Regions from separate parts of the Nocardioides sp. Z22_16 genome, predicted to be linked through region 3. Evidence: predicted binding sites of a transcription regulator. Region 3 holds the regulator's gene; each other region holds the start of a gene.
What was found. The regulator LexA, encoded in region 3, represses DNA repair genes until DNA is damaged. The targets are predictions, from matches to a motif close to TCGAACANNTGTTCGA.
Positions count from the first base shown of each region.

Region 1: AC3X7R_RS09385 (HNH endonuclease signature motif containing protein) is a predicted target of LexA. The motif match lies at 2,222-2,237, and genes of this name have one in related genera.
Region 2: AC3X7R_RS07245 (HNH endonuclease signature motif containing protein) is a predicted target of LexA. The motif match lies at 1,862-1,877, and genes of this name have one in related genera.

Region 1 covers NZ_JBYTTI010000003.1:212,335-215,603, reverse strand. Annotated here, with positions in the region: gene AC3X7R_RS09395 (SDR family NAD(P)-dependent oxidoreductase) at 1-84, opposite strand, end outside; gene AC3X7R_RS09390 (hemerythrin domain-containing protein) at 299-766, shown strand; gene AC3X7R_RS09385 (HNH endonuclease signature motif containing protein) at 814-2,160, opposite strand; gene AC3X7R_RS09380 (hypothetical protein) at 2,345-3,121, shown strand; gene AC3X7R_RS09375 (hypothetical protein) at 3,134-3,269, opposite strand, start outside.
Region 2 covers NZ_JBYTTI010000002.1:623,157-626,425, forward strand. Annotated here, with positions in the region: gene AC3X7R_RS07230 (DUF6966 domain-containing protein) at 42-377, shown strand; gene AC3X7R_RS07235 (ABC transporter ATP-binding protein) at 521-871, opposite strand; gene AC3X7R_RS07240 (GNAT family N-acetyltransferase) at 1,011-1,472, shown strand; gene AC3X7R_RS07245 (HNH endonuclease signature motif containing protein) at 1,925-3,181, shown strand; gene AC3X7R_RS07250 (SDR family NAD(P)-dependent oxidoreductase) at 3,259-3,269, opposite strand, start outside.
Region 3 covers NZ_JBYTTI010000002.1:259,440-262,708, reverse strand. Annotated here, with positions in the region: gene AC3X7R_RS05530 (AAA family ATPase) at 1-286, shown strand, start outside; gene AC3X7R_RS05525 (GNAT family N-acetyltransferase) at 386-1,177, shown strand; gene lexA (transcriptional repressor LexA) at 1,275-2,003, shown strand; gene AC3X7R_RS05515 (sulfotransferase family 2 domain-containing protein) at 2,057-2,809, shown strand; gene AC3X7R_RS05510 (ATP-dependent DNA helicase) at 2,813-3,269, opposite strand, start outside.

The sequences.
Region 1 (3,269 bases), on a different contig from region 3:
GTCGTCGGGAAGCTCGTGGAGCCGTTCGAGGACGCGGATCGTGGTCGCGAGGTCGTCGGGGTCGAGGCCGGGCTGGTGCAACACGCAGGGATCCTACGGCGGACCGGGGCCGGGACCCGCTTCCGAGCCGGTGCCGAGCCGGTGCCGACCCGTGGCCGGAGCGTGGGCCGTGGCCAGGGTCACGAGGAGTTGCTAGCCTCGCGCCCAGCATCGCGTGCGGGTGGCGGACAGCGTCACGCATGGAGGTGCCGAACCAGGAAGGTGACGTCGATGACGCTCCGTTCCTCGTTCCTCACCCGTGGGTGAGGACGTCACCAGGCTGATCGCCTGGCACCACGAGATGAAGGCCGTGCACGCACGGCTGCGCGACGCGCTGGACGTCGTCCAGGAGTCGTTGCGCGAAGGCCGCGACATCCCGCCGGTCGAGCGGGAGCTGCTGCTCTACTGCCACGGGTTCTGTGTGGCCCTGGACGGCCACCACCGCGGGGAGGACGACGCCCTGTTCCCTCGGCTGGCCGAGCTGCGGCCCGAGCTGGCCTCCGTGCTGGGCTACCTGCGGCAGGACCACTCGATGATCGCGCACCTGATCGGGGCCCTGCGCGAGGCGATCGAGCGGGAAGACCCGCCGGCGGAGCTCCAGCGGCACCTCGACGGGATCGCCGCGATCATGGAGTCGCACTTCCGCTACGAGGAGCGCGAGCTGCTCGGGGTGCTGGGCGAGGTCGAGCTGGAGATCACTCCGGAGACCGCGTTCGGCCCGCTGTGAGGACCGGCGTGACTCGCCCGGTCTGACTCGCCCGCGGCGCCTCGCTCCTACCGCTGCCGGTGGAACCGGTAGTCGCCCGAGGGATGGCGTCTCAGGTCCCAGCCGGGGTCGTGGGCTTTGCGGTGGTGGTGGCCGCAGAGGGGGAGTCCGTTGTCGAGGTCGGTGGGTCCGTGGTTGCCCCAGGAGAGCTGGTGGTGGTGGATCTCGCACCAGGCGAAGGGGCGTTCACAGCCGCCGACGGCGCAGCTGTCGTAGACCAGGGAGAGCGCGCGGCGCTGGGTGAGGGTGTGGAGTCGGGTGAGTCGGCCCAGGTCGAGGGGTTCGGACCGGCTCCCCAGCACGGCGGGGACGAGGCCGGCCTCACAGGCGAGGCGGCGGGCCTCGCCGGCGGTGATGGTGGTGCCGGTGTCGAGCTTGGCGGCGCCGATGCCGGTCAGGAGGGCGTCGAGGTTGAGGGTGACCAGGACGGTGGCTTGGGCGGTGGCCAGGCCGGTGGTGGGGAGGTGCTCGATCAGCTCGCACAGGGCGTGGCCGTGGGTGACCGGGTAGGACTGCGAGGGGGGCGCGGACTCGTCGAGCATGGTCTGACGGGTGCCGTCGGCGGCGTGCTTGGTGGCGAGTCGGCGGGGGGAGGTGAGGTGGCCCAGGACGGTGTGGAGGAGGTTGCCGTGGAGCTCGGGGATGCGGAACTTCCCGGTCCAGGTGCCGTCGCCGTTGTCGTGGAGGGAGAGGAAGGTCTCCCGGTCGGCGCCGTGCTTCTCGCGGGTGAGCATCTTGTGCTCGTGGGCGTCGGCGAGGTCGCGGTCGACGGGGTCGAACATGCGGCGGGCGGCTTGGCGGAGCCTTTTGGCGTTCATCGGCCGGCCGGACCGGTTGGCGTGGCCGGTGGCCTTGCCGACCAGGTGTTCCTCGGCTTGGGCGATCTGGTCGGGGGTGGCGGTCTCGGGGGCTTGTTCGGCGGCCTCGACGATGACGCGGACCTGGTCGGGGCGGAGGTGTCCGGCGGCGAACGCCTCGCGGGTGGCGGCGTACTTGGTCTTGAGCAGCTCCCCGAGTCGCACTCCGGCGGCTTGGGAGGCGCGGGTGGAGCCGAGGAGCCCGGCGAGCCAGGCGTCGGTGCCGGTGGCGGCACCACCGACGTCGGGGTCGTCGGCGACCTGGCGGGCGTCGGCTTCGGCGGAGAGTGCCAGCCGTAGGGCGGTGGCTGCGGACTCGAGCTCGGCGACGGTCTGGAGCACCTGGCCGAGCTCGGTGAGCGCGACGGTGGCCGGGTCGAGGGTGCCCGCGGACCGGACCGCCTCCCGGGCGGCGGCGACGAGTGCCCCGACCCGCGAGGGCACCCCGAACCCAGTGGTGGCACCGGGTGCGGAGGTGGCGGGGCGGGTGGTCGACATGCCCCTACTCAACCGGGGCCCGCCGACACTTCTGCCCCTGACGGACCGCCGGTCTCGAGTCGTGGACATACGTTCGAAAAAGAGCCTAAAACTAGGACGAATGCCCCTCCGGTGCGACCTCGCTACGCTCACCTTCCAACACCACGGAGGCACGATGGGTCGGCAAGGCTCGAAGTCAGTCTGGGTGTGGACCCTCGCGATCTCGACGCTCGTGACCGCGACGAGCGTCCTGGGCCTCGTGGACGCGGATGTCTACGCCGAGGAGACGGAGAACTGGGCCACCCAGGCGCGGGGCCAGGACATCGGCAACCTCATCGCCGTGGCGGTCCTGCTGCTCGGCGCTCATGGCTACTACCGGGGTTCCCACAGAGCCGGCCTGGTGTGGCTCGGCACGCTCTTCTACATGGTCTACGCGTTCCTCGTCTATGCGATGGCCGTCCACTTCAACGAGCTCTTCCTCGTCTACGTGGCCGCGCTCGGGCTGGGCTCCTACGCGATCATCTTCAGTCTCAACGGACTGCGCGCCGAGGACGAGGCCCTGCCCCAGCCCCGGTCGCGCAGTTTGGCGGGCTGGACCTCGATCGCCATCGGCGTGCTTTTCGGGCTGCTCTGGCTCAGTGAGCTGATCCCGGCCACGCTGACTGGGGAGCCGCCGCAGAGCGTGGTCGACGCAGGCCTGTGGGTGAACCCCATCCACGTCATCGACCTGGCCGTCCTGCTGCCCGCGCTCGTCATCGCTGGCATCCAGACGCTGAGAGGGAGGGCCGCGGGCGAGTTCTTCGTCGCGCCCCTGCTCGTGTTCTCCGTGCTGATGGGGACGAGCATTGTGGCCGCCATGGTCCTGATGACCGTCAACGGCTCCGAGGAGACGCTGCCGCCGATGGTGATGGTGGCGGTGATCGTGCTGGTCAGCGCCTTCGCCGCGTGGCGCTATCTGAGGGTCCCGACGAGAGCCCGCTGAGTCGTCACCCGCTCAGTCGGGAGTGACGGCCCGCAGCATGGACTGGGCGAAGACGAACGACGTCCCCACCGGGAGCGCGGTCGTGCTGACGATCGAGAGCCCGCCCTCGGCGGGGTCCCACGCCACCAGGCGGAAGCCGTCGACCCGG
Region 2 (3,269 bases), 360 kb from region 3:
CACGGATCCGCCTGTCGGTTTCCGCGATTAGGCTGCCGAGCGTGACGGACCCGGACTTCGATGCTCGTCTGGCGCGGCTCATCAATAACTTGGATGAGACCGTGAACCTGCTGCTTAACCACGGCGAAAGTCACTGGTTCAAGTGGGCTACTTCGTGCCGCGCTGCGCTGCATAACAACGACGCTGCCGCTTTCGATCGTGTGCTTGGTGCATTCGGCGGCATGGGAACTTTCAACGACCTCTGGATCCTGAGCGTCAACGGTCACGCCGTCGAACCGGACCAGGAATCGACGGTCAATGACCGGCTGACCGAGCTGCGCTCATTGATCTGGGATGACGCGATGGCCTTGAGGCACGAGCTACGAGCGTCTTCGTAGGCCCGCTACGAACGTCCGCTATGCGCCGCCAGGGTCGAGCGCCGGTGCGTCTTTCCGCCGCGAATGGCGCGAGGAGACCCGCCCACCGCATCAAGACTCTGCCGAGTAGCGAGGATCTTGCACGTCAGGAATGACAGCGGTCATCAGGCATGGGGGACCTCGACATGGTGTCGGCCGATGGGCAGCATCAGGGGGCGTCCTGAGAGCGGGTCGGTGATCACGCCGCAGTCGAGGCCGAAGACCTCTCGGACCATCTGCTCGGTGAGCACCTCGCGCGGATCGCCCGCCGTGTAGAGACGTCCGTCGGCGAGGGCGATGAGGTGGTCGGCGTACCGGGCAGCGAGGTTGAGGTCGTGGAGCACCATCACGATGGTGGTGCCGCGGCTGCGGTTGAGGTCGGTGAGGAGGTCGAGCACCTCGATCTGGTGGCTGACGTCGAGGAACGTGGTCGGCTCGTCGAGCAGCAGCACGTCGGTGTGCTGGGCCAGTGCCATGGCGATCCAGACTCCTGCCAACGAAGCAGATGCCGAGGACCTGCAGGCGCTCTTCGGGACGCGAGGCGTGGCATCCCGGTGCCAGTGCCAGCGGTACAAGCTCGCGCGGGGCGAGTCGTTCAGTTCGGTACCGGCCGAAGTGCGCGCGGATCGTCTGCGTCAGCAGACCAGCTGCGGCAACCCGGGGTCCGACGCGACCAGCGGTCTGGTGGCCTACCTCGACGCCGAGCCCGTCGGCTGGTGCGCGGTCGAGCCGCGCTCCCGCTACGACGGCCTGATCCGCGCCTACAAGGTGCCTTGGGCGGGTCGCTCCGAGGACCCCGACGACGAGCATGTCTGGGCGGTGACCTGTCTCTTCGCTCGGGCCGGGTTCCGGCGACGTGGGGTGAGCCGCGCTCTGGCCCGAGCCGCCGTGAGCTTCGCCCGAGCGAACGGTGCTCGGGCCCTCGAGGGCTACCCGGGGCGCACCACCACGGGCGCGATCGCGGAAGAGCTCCACGTCGGCACCTACGACACGCTCGCCGCCGCGGGGTTCCGCGAGGTCAGCCGACCCACACCCCGCCGCGTCGTCATGCGCCTCGACTTCCAGCCGGATGCCTGAGATGGCCCACCCACATGCGGTCGGGTCCAGGAGGGCGACGGTCAGCCGCGCTCGCAGCGCCGGGTGACCTCCGCGTCGCAGTAGTCCAGGTTGCCGGTCTTCCCGTCCGTGCGGTCCCGGCCACCGCCGCCGGCCAGCCGGTCCCGGGCGCGCGCTCCCGGTCGTGCCTTGACTCGGCTTGTCGACCGAGCGCCTGAGTCCGCCGGGCGGGACCGGGACGGCGTCGCGCTTGTTTTCGAACAGGTGCCCACTCTTTGAGATTGGGCGCTCTGCCAGTCCAGAAGTGTCGGTGGGGGTCGGTTGACTGAGGGCTTCGGGAGGGCATCGGGGTCCTCCGGTACGACGTGGACGGGGGTCCGGGGATGTGGCAGCAGGCGAGTGGTGACCACCCGATCACGCGTGCGGTGGGGTTGATCGACGCGGCTCTGGACCTGGCCAGGGATGTGGACCCGATGTACCTGTCCGCTGCCGCGCAGCGAGAGGCGTTGCTGGACCTGACCCGCCTGGTCGACGGGGTCGAGGCGCTGCGGATGCGGGTCATCGGCACCGTCGGCACCTCGGGTGGGGTGGCCGAGACCGACGGGGCGAGGTCAGTCGCCGGCTGGTTGGACGCCCGGGCGAGGACGGGGTACGCCGCAGGACGGGCCGCGGAGAAGCTCGCCGACGCGGTCTCGTCCCGGTGGCACCTGGTCGGTGCCGGCCTCACGTCGGGGGCAGTGAACCTGCCGCAGGCCAGAGTGATCGTGAAGGCCCTCGACGACCTGCTGGTCGACCCACTGCCCGGCGAAGAAGTACCCGCCGACGTGCTCGCCCGCGCCGAGGCACACCTCGTGGACGCCTGCACCCGGTTCAACCCCCGCGAGCTCGAAGCCCTCGGGGCGAAGATCCTCCAGACCGTCGCCCCGGAGACGTGTGAGGACCACGAACGCAAGCTGCTGGAACGAGCCGAGCAACGCGCCCAGGCGGCGACCAGGCTGACGATCCGCCGCCGCGGCGACGGCGCGTCGACTTTGTCGGGGGTGATCCCCGACCATGCGGCGGCGCGGTTGAAGACCTACCTGGAGGCGTGGACCTCACCCATCCAGGACGACGGCAAGACCACCGGCGCCGCCACCGGATTGCACCCCTTCTCCCACGTCGATCCGGCCACCGGGGTCCGGCTCCCACAGGAGCGGTTGCACGGGATGGCGTTCTGCGCGTTCCTCGAAGCCGCCGACCCCACACGGATCCCCGCCCACGGTGGTGCCGCGACGAAGGTCCTGGTCACTATCGACTACGAGACGCTCCGCGGCCAGCTCGGCACGGGCACAGGCACTGGCACAGGCCGGATCCTGACAAACGGTGAGGACCTCTCCGAGGTCACCCCTGACAACGTGCGGCGGCTGGCTTGCCAGGCCGAGATCGTCCCCGTCGTCCTCGACAGCGAGGGTGTGCCGTTGGCGATGGGCAGGGCGACCCGGTTCTTCAAGCCCTGGCAACGCGACGCCCACATGCTCACCCACCACACCTGCCAGACCACCGGCTGCACGGTCCCGGCGACCTGGTCCGAGGCCCACCACGGCGGGGACAACCCCTGGGCCGGCGGCGGGAGGAGCGACCTCGACGAGCTCGTCCTCCTCTGCCCCTGGCACCACCACCGCGCCCACGACCCCGGCTACACCACCCACCGCCACGCAGGCGGCGACATCAGGTTCCACCGACGGACCTAGGAGGCGAACCAGGTGCGGGTATCTCGCCGCGGCTCACCGCGCTCGACAGCAGATCACGCGTCCGACGCGGGGCCAGGTCACCAGGGGA
Region 3 (3,269 bases):
CCGGTTCGACTCCCCCGGGCTCTACTGCCTCGACGAACCGGAGGCGGCGCTGTCGTTCAGCGCCCAGATCGCCCTGGTGGCGACGTTGCACGAGCTGGCCGGCCGCGGAGCCCAGGTGCTGTGCGCCACCCACTCGCCCCTGGTGGCCGCCCTGCCCGGCGCCCGGCTCCTCGAGGTCGGGCCGTGGGGGGTCCGGGAGACGACGTGGGACGAGCTGGAGCTGGTGAGCCACTGGAGGCGCTACCTGGACGCGCCGATGCAGTACCTGAGGCACGTCCTCGACTGAGAACCGCCCGGTCCCCGCCCGGCCGCCATCCCACAAAGCACAGGGATGTCATCAGTTTCAGGCATGCGGGTGCGATTCCCCCGCGAATAGCGTGGCCGCATGCGCGATCTCCTGACGACCCCCATGGAGACCATCGAGGCCGATCTCGAGGCCCTGATCGTCACCATGGCGAAGTCCCCTGCCTTCCGGACCACCGACGAGCCGGACGCCACCGTCTACTGGTCCCACCTCCCGCTCGAGGTGTGCAACGTGATCGCCAACGCCCGGATCGCGTCGGTCGACGTGCCCCAGCGCGTCCCCGAGCTGCTCTCGCCCTTCCTCGAGCGAGGGCTCCCCTTCCAGTGGATGACCACGCCGGACACCACCAGCCCGGCCCTCGAGGCCGCGCTGGCCCAGGCAGGCCTGGTCGCGCACGAGGCAGCGGCCATGCACATCAACCTGGACCGACCCATCGACCCCGAGGCACCCGACGACGTCTACATCGACGTCGCCTGGCCGGACCACACCGAGCCCGTCGCGGCCACCATCTTCGCGGGGCTCGGCCTCGCGGCACACTCGGCGGGGGCGCACATGGACTTCCTCGACACGATGGACCCCGCCGACCACCAGTTCTTCATCGCCCGCAGCTCCTTCACCGGGGACGCCCAAGGGGCGAGCACCTCGCACCGCCGAGGCCCCAGCGTGATGTTCGGCAACATCGTCACGCTGCCGAAAGCTCAGGGTCGCGGTCTTGAGCACGCCCTAGCCGGCACCATGATGAACCGGGCCCGCGAGACCGGCGCCAGCACCGCGACCGTGATCGCCTCGGAGCAGACCTACCCGGCCCTGATGGACCTCGGCTTCCGCACCGGGTTCAGCCTGGTGAGCTGGGTCTGGCAGCCCGACGGCTGAGCGACACGCCCGTTCGAACACCTGTTTGAACTCCGCCTCCTGGCGCACTACGGTGAGGACACCGAGCCCGCACCAGCACCACACCAGGAGGCACCGCATGGCCAAGACGCGCGAGACGAGCGGCAAGGTCGTGCCGATGCCCGACGGGCCTCCGGACGCGACCGGGCTCACTCCGCGTCAGCAGCGGATCCTGCTCTCGATCAAGGACTCCTTCGAGCAGCGCGGCTACCCGCCGAGCATGCGCGAGATCGGTCGCGAGGTGGGTCTCACCAGCTCGAGCAGCGTCGCCCACCAGCTGAAGGTGCTGGAGGAGAAGGGCTACCTCAAGCGCGACCCCAATCGGCCCCGGGCCCTGGAGGTCTTCCTCCCCGAGGTGCTGGCCGCCCGCCGCGCCATGAGCAGCGCCGACGAGTCGTCGTTCGACCCCACGGGGGTGGGCGACGCCGCGCCGGCCGCGCAGTACGTGCCGGTCGTGGGCCGCATCGCCGCCGGCGGGCCGATCCTGGCCGAGGAGCGCGTCGAGGACGTCTTCCCGCTCCCCAAACAGCTGGTCGGCGAGGGCACGCTCTTCCTGCTCGAGGTCTCCGGTGACTCCATGATCGACGCCGCCATCTGCAGCGGCGACTACGTGGTGATCCGCCAGCAGCCGGACGCCGCCAACGGCGAGATCGTCGCGGCCATGATCGACGGGGAGGCGACCGTCAAGACCTTCCAGCGCAAGGACGGCCAGGTCTGGCTGCTCCCCCACAACGACGCCTACGAGCCGATCGACGGCACCCACGCGACGATCCTGGGCAAGGTCACCGCGGTCCTGCGCCGGATGTGACGGGCGCTCCGGTGCCGCCGGCCGCGGCACCGCGCTCCTGTAATCTCACGCGGGTGCGCCGGTCCCGAGCAGAGTCCAAGCCCTCGCGGACCTCACCCCCCGTCCAGGACCTCACCCCCGACGTGTTCCGCACCCGGGCCGGCGACCGTTTCAAGCTGACCGCGGAGTCGAAGGAGCTGCTCGACGGCCTCTCCCGGGCGAGTGCGGACGCCGGCTGGGTCTCGCCGCTCGGCTACAACCTGACCGTCAGCCACAGCCACCGCTTCGTCTGGTACCGGGTGGCCAAGGTCGCCACCCGCACCGTGCGCCACCACTTCGCCGCCCACCAGGTCCCCCTCGACATCGACCACGCCATGCGGGTGCGCTACCCGACCGGCCTCTTCGCCGACTACTTCAAGTTCGCCTTCGTCCGCGATCCACTGGAGCGGTTCGTCTCCGCCTGGCAGGACAAGGTCGTCAACATGAACTACTTCAAGTTCGACGACGCGACCCATGCCCGGATGCAGCGGGTCGAGGAGTTCGCCCGGTGGACCGCTGAGCACGACCTGCGCGCCGTCCCGGGGACCGATCAGCACCTGGCCCTGCAGACCCGGCTGATCGACCTCGACCAGGTCGACTTCGTGGGTCGGCTCGAGAGCTTCGACCGCGACTTCGCCGAGGTGTGCGAGCGGGTCGGCGCGCCCGCGGTGCCGGCCCGACCGCGGAACCAGACGGCTCCCGACGGCAAGCGCCGCGACGTCTCCGCCGAGCTGCGCGAGCTGGTGGCGACGATGTACCGCCGCGACTACCAGATCCTCGGCTACTGAGGGCTACCCCTCCGCGGCGGCCTCGGCCAACCGGCTCAACGCCTTGCGCACCACCTGGGGGTCGTGGGTGGTCCACATCGGCGGCAGGCTCGCCTTGAGGAACCCGCCGTACCTCGCGGTGGCCAGCCGCGGGTCCAGCACCGCGACCACGCCGCGGTCCGACGTCGTGCGGATCAGCCGGCCGGCGCCCTGGGCCAGCAGCAGGGCCGCGTGGGTAGCCGCCACCTGCATGAAGCCGTTGCCGCCGGCCCGGTCGGCGGCGCGCTGGCGAGCCGACATCAGCGGGTCGTCGGGCCGGGGGAAGGGGATCCGGTCGATGAGCACCAGCTGGCACGTCTGGCCGGGCACGTCGATCCCCTGCCAGAGGCTCAGCGTGCCGAAGAGGCAGGTGTGCGGGTCCGCCACGAACTGGCGGGCCAGCTCGGGCAGCTGGGCCTCGCCCTGCGCCAGGGTCGTCAGG